3 regions of the Aliivibrio sp. A6 genome follow, and region 3 is predicted to be linked to each of the others. Evidence: predicted binding sites of a transcription regulator. Region 3 holds the regulator's gene; each other region holds the start of a gene.
What was found. Region 3 encodes PurR, which represses purine synthesis genes. Its sites were predicted from a motif close to TNANGNAAACGTTTNCNTNA; they were not measured.
Positions count from the first base shown of each region.

Region 1: the regulator PurR is predicted to act here: its motif matches at 3,258-3,277, upstream of PVK70_RS06160 (NCS2 family permease).
Region 2: the regulator PurR is predicted to act here: its motif matches at 1,592-1,611, upstream of pyrD (quinone-dependent dihydroorotate dehydrogenase).

Region 1 covers NZ_JARACR010000007.1:15,032-19,745, reverse strand. Annotated here, with positions in the region: gene PVK70_RS06170 (M3 family metallopeptidase) at 1-1,375, opposite strand, end outside; gene PVK70_RS06165 (methyl-accepting chemotaxis protein) at 1,506-3,065, opposite strand; gene PVK70_RS06160 (NCS2 family permease) at 3,359-4,714, shown strand, end outside.
Region 2 covers NZ_JARACR010000010.1:62,951-67,664, reverse strand. Annotated here, with positions in the region: gene PVK70_RS08120 (cell division protein ZapC) at 1-136, opposite strand, end outside; gene pyrD (quinone-dependent dihydroorotate dehydrogenase) at 355-1,365, opposite strand; gene PVK70_RS08110 (NAD-glutamate dehydrogenase) at 1,633-4,714, opposite strand, start outside.
Region 3 covers NZ_JARACR010000036.1:16,796-21,509, forward strand. Annotated here, with positions in the region: gene torR (two-component system response regulator TorR) at 1-429, opposite strand, end outside; gene torD (molecular chaperone TorD) at 665-1,312, shown strand; gene purR (HTH-type transcriptional repressor PurR) at 1,586-2,593, shown strand; cyclic di-GMP riboswitch class I at 2,750-2,831, shown strand; gene PVK70_RS16465 (TfoX/Sxy family DNA transformation protein) at 2,958-3,545, shown strand; gene PVK70_RS16470 (hypothetical protein) at 3,756-4,493, opposite strand; gene PVK70_RS16475 (MGMT family protein) at 4,632-4,714, shown strand, end outside.

The sequences.
Region 1 (4,714 bases), on a different contig from region 3:
CAAGAATGTTCTTCTCTGTTGCACGAGCCAGTGCCGTAATATTTTCTGGTGTTAACTCTTCATCCGATAATTGATAAAGCGCTCGTTCAAAATAAGGAACAACGAGAATACTGCGCTCTTGGTATGCACGGAAAGGTTGTTTGCTGTCGATCATCGCTTTGATTATTGAATCAGGAACTGAATTGCCATCGGCATCGAGAGCATACTGTTTTAGCCAATCTGCATCTTCTAATAGGCTGTCGCAGAACATAGATTGTGTTTCAGCATAGGCCATTGATGTTGGTGCAAACTCTTGTGAGAAACACGGAGCATTCATTTTTACATTAGAGAAATGTGCAGCATGCCCGCCCTCATGGAATAAGGTGTTCATACCATCATAACCACTGCCTATTTGGTCTGGTTTAGCGTTACTAGTGAAGTTTACTTTTGCAGCAACCCATTCACCTTTTTCATCATAAAAAGAAGGGATAGGACCATGACAGAAACCATTTGGGTATTTGCCTTTACGATCCAATAAATCAAGGGTTAATTCTGCGCCAGAGAATTCGATGTTCAAGCGACCGAATGATTCAACCCAACGACGAAGCGATTTAGAAAACGGCACATAAGGGTCTAATTCACGCATGACATCGCCAGCAAACGAGAAGACAAAGTTATGAGCCAGTAACGCATTATCGCCTTTATCTGCGGCGAGTTGATTTAAACTGATTTGATTACAATCACGAGTACGGATTTCAAAATCATCCAAAATGACAAACAGTTCATCTGCACTCATTTTCTCTTTTTTGGTGACAGAGTAATCAAAGAAAGTATCAAAACCTTGAGAGCGAGCAAATTTGTTGCGCAGTTTAATTAATTCAATAAATCCGTTTTGTAATAGCCATTGCTCTAAGCCAAGAAACGCTTGGTGTGCAGACTTACGGGTATTTTCATCAGAGCTAGTGCGAACAACAGAAGCGAGCACAGGAAGAGAGCCTTCAACCGTTTTTCCTTCTTCGTTCACATACGTCATGGTGTGTTTTTGTTTTTTCTCAAACAGCCCAGCTTCAAACTTAATTAATTCTGACTTTAGAGTCTGAGCTTGTTCAGATTCAATTGCATGAGATTCAAAAGTGTCTAACCACCCCGTTAACCCAATAAGAGTTTGTTTTTTTTCTTCGATATTTTCGATTGTGTCAGCAAGAGCGATTTGTTCTTTAATTGCAGAGATTTGATCAGCATTACTTAAAAATTTCGTCCATGCAGTCTCGGCTTCAGTAGAGCCTTGGTGATCATCACTTAACCCCATATAGGTGTCCCAAAAGAAGTTCTCTTTGGTGCGATGAATTGATAAATAGCGTTGGTTTAAGTCATTAAGATAGGCTGTCGCAGTCATTTTCTTCCCTTTAAATCAGTCCTTAGGGCAAAGCCCATGCTTCAGGATTATGACATAAATTGAAGAGGTATAGTGAGGTTGGCATAAAAAGCCCAATCTTCTATTAGATTAGGCTTAATAAATGAGTTTATTAGCTTAATATTCTGAATTGAGACACTAAAGATCCTTGAGAGTGAATCGTTGTTGAAAGTGTCTGGCACTCTTCCATTGTTCCATTCGCAAGATTGGTTGTTTCTAAACTGACATTATTAATCAATTGAATATTGGTGTTCATTTCGTCTGCTACCTTGACCATTTGCTCTACAGCAACAGAAATTTGGGTATTTTGCTCTGAAATATTACTGACTTGATCTAATGATTCTTGCAGTTTATTTCCCGATCTTTTAGCGTTATCAACACACACTTCAGAAAGATCTTTACCTTCTTCTATGGTTTGTACGGCTTCTTGCGTACTTGATTGAATATGCAAAATGATTTCTTGGATTTCTTTGGTCGACTCTTGACTTCTTTGAGCTAGGGTTCTTACTTCGTCTGCCACTACGGCAAAACCTCGCCCCTGCTCTCCGGCGCGAGCGGCTTCAATAGCGGCATTTAATGCGAGTAAATTTGTTTGTTCAGCAATAGATTGAATGACCGTTAATGCAGAACCAATGGTATTACCGTGTTCTTGTAATGTACCAATGACAGTAGAAGCGTTGGTCAGTTGTGATACTAGCATTTCAATTGATTTAACTGTGTCGGTCACAGCTAGCATACCTTCAGCAGTTATTTGATGTGCATGCTCTGTTGCTCCTGCTGTTGTTTGTACGTTTCTTGAAATATCACTAACAGAGGCGCTCATTTCTTGAATTGCATTCGCGACTTGTGCAGTTTCTTTACTTTGAATCGTAATATTGTTTACAGTGTCTTGGCAGTTGCTTGTTGATGATTGTGCTAATGTTTCAATTTTCTCATTTGAATCTTGAATACGACCAATAACCGCATTGATTTCTGATTGGCGCATTTTTAACGCCAGTTCGATCTCTGAAATATCATCAATGTGGTTGGTATAAACTAATTCCATTAATGGATTATCAAACACTTTTCTGGCTTTAGTCGTTAAGGTTTCTAATCGACGTGTTAACGAATAGGCACTTATGAGTGAGAGCCCAGCAAAAGCAGCTAGTCCTAGTAACGGTGACACTGGAGTCATTGCTGCAGAAATTGCAAAGTTAGGAATAAGGGTTAACGCATAACGTTGCCATAAACGCGTTCTTGGCAGTTTCATTTTTAATGGTTTATTGCCTGATTTTAATGCAGCATACACTTTTTCTGCACTTTTAACGTGTTCACGTGAAGGGCATAAGCGAACCGATTGATATTCTTGAATAGCCCCATCTTTTAAAATAGGAGAAGCAAAAGCGTCAACCCAGTAATAATTGCCATCTTTACAACGGTTTTTAACTAATCCCATCCACGATTTTTTTTCTTTAAGGTGAGCCCACATATCTTTAAATGCGTCAGAAGGCATATCGGGATGACGAACAATGTTATGAGGCTTATTAACGATTTCATCTAATGTGAAACCCGCGACTTCACAAAATTCTTTACTTGCGTAGGAAATATGGCTTGAAGGGGTAGTAATGGATAATAAGTTGTATTCTTTTGGAAACAGAATCTCTTTATTGTTTATATGTATTTTTGACGTCATATCTAATTGTTCTTCATGCGTTGGCTGTAAGTATCTGTTATTTAATGTAAGCAAATATTGCACCAGTTTGGCGTGTATGCTGAAATTTATAGGGTGTAAAAATTGGGAGATTAAAATTGAAAACGTTCAACCTAATGACGGATTAAGTTGAACGAAAGATTAGTATTGAGCTCTTAAATGATTGCTATTTTGTTACGGTAACGATTGCTTATTTATATTTCTCTCAGTTTATGCAAAAATGCGCGCAGAAAATTAACTCCACTTTACAGTTACCTATTTTAAGGAATGTTCTAATGTCGCAGAACAATGTACAGAGTACGGCACCACAATCTAATTTAGATAAAAAGCTTGATGGTTTTTTTAAGATCTCTGAGCGTGGCAGCAGCGTGAAAACAGAAATGATCGCAGGTCTAACGACATTTTTAGCGATGGTTTATTCGGTTATCGTTGTGCCAAGCATGTTAGGTGCCGCAGGGTTTGATACTGGTGCTGTATTTGTTGCAACCTGTTTAGTGGCGGCATTTGGTTCATTGCTAATGGGGTTATGGGTAAATCTTCCAATGGCGATTGGCTGTGCTATTTCATTAACGGCATTTACCGCGTTTAGTCTGGTGTTAGGGCAAGGGGTGAGTATTCCGGTTGCGCTTGGTGCTGTATTTATCATGGGGGCTTTGTTTACGCTTATTACGGTGACAGGCGTTCGTCAGTGGATTTTAAATAACTTACCTTCAGGCATTGCTCACGGTACTGGTATTGGTATCGGTCTTTTCTTACTGTTGATTGCTGCTGATGGTACAGGCTTAATCGTAAAAAATGCACATGCAGGCTTACCGATTATGTTAGGTGACATCAAGTCATTCTCAGTTATTATGTCGGTACTAGGTCTTGCTGCTATCTTTGGTTTAGAGAAGAAGCGTGTTCCTGGTGGCATTCTGTTGGTGATCGTTGCTATCTCAATTATCGGTTTGATTTTTGATCCAAGCGTCACCTACAACGGGTTCTTTGCGCTACCAAGTTTAGAAACAGCAGATGGCAGCTCATTGATCGGTTCTATGGATATTATGGGAGCGTTAACGCCTGCGATTCTTCCTGTTGTTATTGCTTTGGTTATGACGGCCGTATTTGATGCGACAGGTACAATTCGAGCGTTAGCAGGCCAAGCGAACTTACTAGATAAAGACGGTAAGATCATTGATGGCGGTAAGGCATTAACAGCAGATTCAGCAAGCTCAATGGTGGCTGGTCTCGTTGGTGGTGCACCTGCGGCAGTTTACATCGAATCAGCAGCGGGTACGGCTGCAGGCGGTAAAACAGGATTAACAGCAACGGTTGTTGGCGTATTGTTCTTAGTGATGATTTTCTTATCACCAGTGAGTTACTTAGTACCTACTTACGCAACGGCTCCTGCATTGATGTACGTTGGCTTACTGATGCTAAGTAACGTGTCGAAGCTAGATTTTGAAGATTCAGTTGATGCGCTTTCTGGCCTTGTTTGTGCGGTATTCATTATTCTTTCAGCTAACATCGTAACAGGTATTATGATTGGTTTTACGACACTAGTAGTTGGCCGTGTATTCGCTGGCGAGTTTAAAAAATTAAACGTCGGTATTGTTTCAATTACTATCGCTTTAATTGTATTTTATGTCGGC
Region 2 (4,714 bases), on a different contig from region 3:
ACGCATCAAAAGCACCGTCAATAAGCACTTTAGAAGGAAGGTTTACACGGAAGACCATGTCCATACCTAAATCGAGCATTAGAGATTGTGCTTTATTGTCGTAATACCAGTTCCATGTATCACTTGGTTTAAGCATTATCATTTCTCTCTTGAAAAAATGGGAAGAATCCCTTCGATAGCCAATCACCAATGACTGCAAATTATGCTGAAAATTCATCTATGTTTTCAGTCAAAATAATACTGGTGTAATTAATCGTTAATTTTACAAGAGGTTAGCAATAAAAAAAGGGGAAATTTTCATTCCCCCTTCCGTTTGAACAGTCTGTAAGCAACTTTCGCTACTTTTTATAACAATTAGATATTATTCACAATATCTTTAACTAATGCCGGACCTTTATAAATAAAGCCAGAGTAAACTTGAACCAGATCTGCACCAGCCATCATCTTCTCTTTTGCCGCAACATAAGAGTCAACACCACCTACCCCAATGATTGGTAAAGAATCACCAAGCAGCTCTTTAAGACGACGAACGACTTCTGTACTGCGAGTTTGAACAGGACGACCACTTAGCCCCCCCATCTCTTCTGCATGCTTCATGCCTTCAACCATAGATCGATCTAAGGTGGTGTTTGTTGCGATCACACCGTCAATTTTATACTTCATTAAAGAGTCAGCAATTTGAGATAATTCACTATCATCTAAATCAGGTGCAATCTTCAAAGCGATAGGAACATACTTACCGTATTTCTCAGCTAACTCTTTTTGCTTCTCTTTTAACTGAGAAAGAAGATCATCCAATGCTTCGCCATATTGAAGAGTGCGCAGTCCTGGAGTATTTGGAGATGAAATGTTTATCGCAATGTAACCCGCGTATTGATATACCTTCTCCATACAAATTAGGTAATCTTCCGTACCCTTTTCGATTGGGGTGTCTTTATTTTTACCAATATTAATACCGATAACACCGTCAAATTTTGCTTTCTTTACGTTCTCAACTAAGTTATCAACGCCTAGGTTATTAAAGCCCATACGGTTAATAATGCCTTCCGCTTCAATAAGACGGAATAAGCGTGGTTTATCATTACCAGATTGAGGACGTGGAGTTACGGTTCCTACTTCAACAAACCCAAAGCCCATTGCACCAAATGCTTCAATACATTCGCCATTTTTATCAAGGCCAGCGGCTAAACCAACAGGGTTTTTAAATTGAATGCCCATGACTTCAACAGGTTTAGAAGCCAATTTTTGACGATAGAATAAATCGAGAGGAGTGCCGGTGAAACGTTTGAAATTTTGAATTGCTAGGTCATGTGCTTTTTCAGCATCAAGTTTGAAAATGCCAGCTCTGGCGATGCGGTATAACATTGTAACTCCAAAATAAGTCCCGTATAAACGGGGAGTCATTATTCACTGATTTTATTCACAATTCAAACTTAATCGTACTTTATTCATCATTATTTATCGCAATAAAATAAACCAACATCAAAGGAAAGAATAAAGATTCACAAAAAAGGATTAAAAATATAGGTTAATGAGAAAATTCTCGGGGTAATAAAAAAGGAAAGTGAATTTTTATCCACTTCCCCATTTATTATGCAAACGTTTGTCTGAGCTTAGTAATCAAACAATCGGTTATTTAGTTACGTTTGATGTGCAACTCAAATTTAGCAAGGTAAGCTCCCTTAACGCAACCGAGAATTTAGCAAATTCATGAACAGAACCGACTTTAAATTCATTCAGAATATTATCCCAGCGCCCTATTGAAACCGCATTCTTTTCACACCATTCTTCAATTGCACTTTCCACAGATTCTGCATCTTTATATTCAGTCAGAACCAATTGAGTTAGTTGGCGTTGTTGCCAATCTAAGTCTTCACGGAAAGAAGCTCGAGCTAATGCTTGCCAGTGGTTGTCAACACCTTGGTTATTAATCTGTTTTAAGAACCAATGCAAAGATAACTTATCACCTAGAACATAGTATAAGCGTGCCGTGGTAGATACCGGTTGTTCCATATCTACAGCAACTGCTGAAATATCCATTGCTGAATATAAGCTGCTTAAACGTGCCAGTACATTACCTAGCTCACATGGCACACCCATCTCTAAATAATGGTTAGCTTGTTCAATATGCTCCACTACTTCATCTTTTACTAAATAACTATCAAGGTTCACTTTAATGTCATTAACCGCTGGCTTATATTTTTCAATAACCTGCTGAATCGTCATATTTTGTGAACCATTACGGAGTAGCCAACGAGTCACTCGACGGATAGTTCGTCGCATTGCAAATAAAGCTTCATATTGTGCTTCAGCGGTTGAGATATTATCTAAGCTGCGAATTTGCTTAAATAAATCCCCAAACTCAAAAATAGCTCTTGTTGCAGAGTATGCGTTAGCAATATCAGTGACACTGTAACCCGTTTCTTCTTGCAAACGAGTGATGAAGTTACAACCCATTTCATTAACCATTTGATTTGCTAGACACGTAGCAATGATTTCTGAACGCAGTGGGTGGTTATCCATCTCTGCTTTATAGTTACGTTGTAACTCAGTTGGAAAATACGTGGTTAGTAACTCAGCATGATATGGATTGTTTGCAATGTCATCGCAAGCCAATTGCTCTTTAAGCACCATTTTTCCATAAGCAACAAGAACTGAAAGCTCTGGACGAGTTAACGCCTGCCCCATTTTCTCACGCTCAATCAAGGTTTCATCATCAGGGATAAATTCTAACCCACGATCCAATTGACCTTGTTTTTCGAGATGATGAATAAAACGGATCTGCTCTTTAACTAATGAAATGCCTTGTTGCTCTGTTACCGAGATCGACTCTGATTGGCAATACGCATCATCAAGAACAATCTCACCCACTTCATCTTCCATTTTCTCTAGTAGAACATTACGTTGCTTGTAGGTTAGATCACCATTAGCCACTAAGCCATTTAGTAAGATCTTAATGTTAACTTCATTATCTGAGCAATCAACACCACCTACGTTATCAACAAAATCAGTATTAACACGGCCACCTTTTAGACCATATTCAATACGACCCAGCTGAGTCATACCTAGGTTTCCGCCCTCGCCAATTATTTTTGCATTCAGCTCTGAGCCATTGATACGTAAGGAATCATTCGCTCTATCACCCACATCAGCGCTGGTTTCTTTACTTGATTTAACGTAAGTACCTATGCCGCCATTCCATAACAGATCAACATCCATCCTCAAGATCATTTGAATCAAATCATTCGGAGCTAAAGACTGTTTACGAGTACCTAGCATCTTCTGAATTTCAGGAGAAAGATCTATCGACTTAGCACGACGAGAGAAAATGCCACCACCTTGAGAAATCAGATCTTTATTGTAATCCTCCCAGCTTGAACCAGGCAGTTCAAACAGACGCGCACGTTCTGGCCATGTAATTTCAGAGTTTGGGTTTGGATCAATAAAGATATGCATGTGGTTAAATGCCGCTTGAAGGCGAATATGTTTTGATAGCAACATACCATTACCAAACACATCCCCTGCCATATCACCGACACCAGCAACGGTGAAATCAGTCGTTTGACAGTCAATTCCCATTTCACGGAAGTGACGTTTAACCGATTCCCAAGCACCTTTTGCAGTAATACCCATGGCTTTATGGTCATAGCCATTTGAGCCACCAGAAGCAAATGCATCACCTAACCAGAAGTTGTATTCTTCTGAAACTGAGTTAGCTAAATCAGAGAAAGTTGCCGTACCTTTATCTGCTGCTACAACCAAATACGGATCATCATCATCATGGCGAACGACATTTTGTGGTGGGATAACCTCGCCTTCAATAATGTTATCAGATACATCCAAAAGTGCTCGAATAAACTGTTTATAACAGCGTTGACCTTCCGCAAAGATATCATCACGGGTTGTGAAGTTATGTTGCTTTTTACAAACAAAACCGCCTTTTGCACCAACAGGAACAATAACCGTGTTTTTCACTTGCTGTGCTTTTACCAAACCAAGTACTTCGGTACGGAAATCCTCTTGGCGATCTGACCAACGCAAACCACCACGAGCCACTTTACCACCACGTAAATGCACACCTTCAATATCTGGTGCGTAAACAAAAATTTCAAATGCAGGCACTGGCGCTGGAATTTCAGGAATATTTGATGGTTGCAGTTTCAATGATAACCATGGCTTAGGCTGACCGTCTTCATTTTGTTGATAATAGTTAGTTCGTAGCGTTGCAACAATCATCTCAACATAACGACGAATAATTCTGTCATCATCCAAGCTTTCTACTTTATCTAAACTTGCATAGATAGCATCAAGGGCTTTCTGCTCTTTTTTCTCAGACCAATCAGCTTTTGGATCAAAGCGTAATTCAAAAAGTTCAACCACCGATACTGCTAATTTGGTATGTGTTGATAATGTATCTTCGATGTACTGCTGACTGAATGGGAAACCCACTTGACGCATATAACGAGCATAAGCACGTAAGATAGTCACTTCACGGCCAGACAGACCTGCACCAAGAACCAGACGGTTAAAGCCATCACTCTCTAATTGACCATTCCAGATCTGTGCAAATGCTTCTTGAAAACGATCACGAGCTTGACGAAGATCGACTTCTTCAGAACCATTGTGGATCATAGAGAAATCTAAAATCCAATCCACCGAACCATCACTCTTCTTAACGGCATAAGGTGACTCACCAATGACTCGTAAACCTAAG
Region 3 (4,714 bases):
ATCAAATGTCCACTCGCCAAAACGAACTACATTTGATTCATCTAACTCTGCCGGTTCATTAGCTAATGACATACGCCAAAATAAGTTTTTAACTCGGACTAAAAGTTCACGTAGCTCAACAGGTTTTGTGACGTAATCATCAGCACCCATTTCCAAGCCTACAATTCGATCAATACTATCAGTTCGTCCTGTAACAAGAATAATACCAATATTAGATTGGCTACGCAGTTCGCGTGCCAACAATAAACCATCCTCTCCTGGTAGGTTTATATCAAGCATAATTAAATCAACTTTTTGTTCAGCCAAAATAGTTCGCATTTCTGCACCTGTTTCAGCCTCGCTCACTTGATATCCCTCGGCTTCAAAATAGCCTACAAGTTTAGAGCGAGTTACCACTTCGTCTTCAACAACTAAAATGTGATAGCTCATAATTTTCTCTTTTTATGGTTATTTGGATGGTTCTTATCTTATTCTATTCATATTTTGTAATAATGCCAATTTTCAATTGATATATCTGTGATTTGTTTGATTCAAAACAAATCTTAACCAAAATTCGGCTTTAATCTTTACATATATATTTATACACGCTGTTAATGATAGGTGCTATTCCTTTTCACACTTATCCAGTACAATTCCCATATAAATTTTTTGGAGTGACGAATACATGAACGAATTGACTGCATTTAACGAACAACGCGCTGAAATTTACTGGTGGTTATCAAGTTTATTAACAAGCGAATTAACCGCAGAACAATTAGAAGAATACAATAGCTTTGAAGTTCGTACATTTTTATCAAACTTAGCTGAAACCGCAGAATTATCTAGCTCAGTGAGTGCTCTAATTGAAAAGTTAAATCAATTACAAAAACGTGAAGACGCACAACTTGAACTTTCTGCCGACTTTTGCCAAGCTTTTTTAGGTTCAGATAAAAGCAGTGCCCTACCTTATGCATCACTATACCTTGATAAATCAGGTCTTTTGAATGCAAAACCAGCACAAGAAATGCGTGCACTATTAGAGAAATATAACATCGCACAAAAAGCTGAATTTAATGAGCCTGCCGATCACATTGCCATTGAACTTGATTTTCTTGGTAATTTAATCGTAATGACAAACCAACAAGCTTCTGAAGAAGAATTTGAAGCTTACATGGCCGCTCAGTTAAACTTCATTAATGAGCAACTCTTATCATGGACACCACGCTTTAGCCAAATCTGCCAAGAGCGAGATGAGTTCGGCTTCTACGCAGCGGTTACACATTTCTTAGTGACGTTCTTACAGTTAGATGCTGCATTCCTTACTGGTGAGTAATTGAGTCACTCATTTTGATGATATAAATTAACAAGTACGTGATATAAATCAGATTACAACTAGAATTTATGAAATCAATAATTGTTTGCACTATACTTTACCTATAGTATGTGTACGCAAACGATAAAATTAAAACATTAAATAAAAGCCGCATTTTTAGCGGTTTTTTTCATTTATCAGGGCCTATTTATCTTCCATCAGTTCTTTAAAAGAGCAACACCTATTTTGTTGGAACATAAATAGCCCCTTATTTAACTATGTTAAGGCTTAAATATGGCTACAATTAAAGACGTTGCAAAATTAGCAGCGGTATCAACAACAACCGTATCTCACGTAATAAATAAAACTCGCTTCGTTGCTGAAGCAACACAAAAACGCGTGTGGGAAGCTGTCGACGAATTAAATTACGCACCAAGTGCCGTAGCTCGTAGTTTAAAATGCAACACAACACGAACTATCGGTATGCTAGTAACGCAATCATTCAATCCTTTTTTTGCAGAAGTAATGCACGGTGTTGAAAATTACTGTTACAAGCAAGGCTACACATTGTTTATGTGTAATACCGAAGGTGATCTAGAAAAGCAAAAACATTACATCCGTATGCTGGCAGAGAAACGAGTAGATGGCTTACTTGTTATGTGTTCTGATCTAAATGAGCAACTTCTTGCTCTTCTTGAGAAAAACACTGAACTACCTATGGTTATCATGGACTGGGGCCCAGACAGCCCACACACAGATAAAATCATTGATAATTCAGAAAAAGGTGGTTACTTAGCGACTAAACATTTGATTGAAAAAGGTCATACTGAAATCGCATGCATTACTGGTCAAGCAGATAAGGCAACGTGTAATGAGCGAATCCATGGTTTTAAACGTGCGCATGAAGAGGCAGGATTAGCCTTTAATCCAAATTGGATTTTAGAAGGTGATTTTGAATGTGCTTCTGCAGCTAAAGCGATAGATAAACTAATCGCAATGGACAAACAGCCAACGGCTATATTCTGTTTCAATGACATTATGGCATTAGCCGCGATTAGTCGAATTAAACAGTCTGGTTTACGTGTACCTGAAGATATCTCAGTGATTGGATATGATAATATTGAGTTATCTGCTTATTTCTCTCCACCACTCACTACAATTCATCAACCTAAGCGAAGAGTCGGAAAAACCGCGGTTGAAATTTTATTAGAGCGTATAAAAGATAAACATCACGAGCGTCGTATTTTTGAAATGCAGCCTGAAGTAGTATCTCGAAATAGTGTTTTTGATAAGACTAAATAATAAAGTTTAAATTTACAAAACAAGAACAATCAACGTCATTCTCAAGGAAAAGTTGAACCAACTTAACAAAAATGACGTTAATTTTATGGAGCAAGATCACATTTTTTGATTTTTTTTGGTCTCTTGACTTATTGATTGCTATATCATCATCCAAAGTCACGAACAGGGCAAACTGTGCGAAAGTGCAGGACGCAAAGCTTCCGGCCTAAGTTTTATATAGGGTAGCGGGGTTGCCGATGGCAAGTATTCTTTTATGCATTGTTAATTTTTACTTTAAAATAACAATTCTATATTTTGAACTTGCTACTATTTCCTCGGGCTCAGTTGTTTAGTGACATAGACTTACTAACCGAGAATTATTGCAATGGATAAACCAGTACTAAAAGAATCACTCCGTCTCCTCTCCTCTCTAGGAAAGATCACTTCACGTTCTATGTTTGGTGGTTTCGGTATATTTATCGACAGCACTATGTTCGCACTTGTCGTTCAAGATAAGCTGCATTTAAGAGCAAGTGATGACACTATCAACTTATTTAAAGAGCAAGGATTTGAACCATACGTTTATAAAAAACGTGGTTTTCCTGTCGTGACCAAATATTTTGCAATTTCAGCAGAATGTTGGGAAGAACCTGATTCAATCTTATTACAAGCGGTTATCGCTCTAGATGTCGCTAAAAAAGATAAAGAAAAACAGAAATCAGAAGGTCCATCTCGAATTAAAGACCTACCAAATTTACGATTAGCAACAGAACGAATGCTTAAAAAGGCAGGTATTAATACTGTTGAAGAACTTCGTGATACAGGGTCAGTTAACGCATACAAAGCCATTCAACAAACGCACTCTAGCAGTGTGAGCGATGAATTACTTTGGTCTCTTGAAGGTGCTATAAAAGGCACTCACTGGTCTGTTATTCCATCAGCGACCAGAGATGAATTAAGAAAGCAACTATAGATTAACTCGCTGTTATTACCAATTTTATACCAATCTACATAAGTATTTGATCATTCTTGCTTGTTAAAATCGATTATATCTGCGTTATAAATTTTGTAATTAGAACCACTAGTTACTGTAATTTATGCCTTGCTCTAATCGATTTTTCCTACGCAATTATCTGATCAACTATTTATCCAGAATGGTATTACTTCTAAATAGATGGTGAACCTAATCTGTTGGTTCATCATCTACCTGCATCATAAAATCAGTTATCCAACCAATCATTAAAATCATCAACCACGAGACCATCACAGAGGTAGGTACCTCGAACTTGGGTGAAATAATTAAGGTGGCAAATGCTATAACCGGTAAAAGCCATGACAGCATAGTAAGCCAATCACGATACTTTGAGCTACCAACACTCTGTAAACAAACAATAAGACCAGTAATAGACAGAGCTACCAATGCCGCATGTTGCAAGCCACCTATCCATAATGGAACGACCAAAACCAGAGGCCACCACGCATTTCGATTCACTGGTTTCCAACTTCTCGCCGCTACCCAAACTAAAATAACACTGATAATCTGAATCAATGTTAAAGACGCAGCCCCTTCTAATTTGCCTTCATACTGCAACGCCATTATTCCAGCTTCCATCGCCACCACTACTGCAATAATAAAAGCGATTAAATGGATACTTTTTCGTCGTGAAAAGACCACCATCAACAATGGAAATAGAGTCCAAACAGAGATAGATAACGATAAAGGCTGCTCACTTAATGTCCAACCAAATAGCGAAATACCACTCACTAACACCCAAGTAGCCACGCCCCCTAGAGGAATTAACCACAGCATTGGAATAGCCAGAGCCAACAAAGGAAGTTCACCTCCGCTAATCCCAAAAGCCAATACGCCAACAACAACAAGTAGAATACTTAATATAATTGATAATACAGTCAAAACCATCTTCTCCCTCCTTGGTATCAAGCGGTTTACTTTGTTACTATTTCAGTTTAGCGGTAATAATTAGCTTTATCACTGACTCACCTCACTTTTCTAAGATAATACTTATCTGAATTGGCACGCATTAAGGTATTCATTTCAATGGACGAATTTGCTCAAAATATTTATACAAATCTATATTATGTGCCAAAGGGCCGAGTGATTACTTATGGACAACTTGCAAC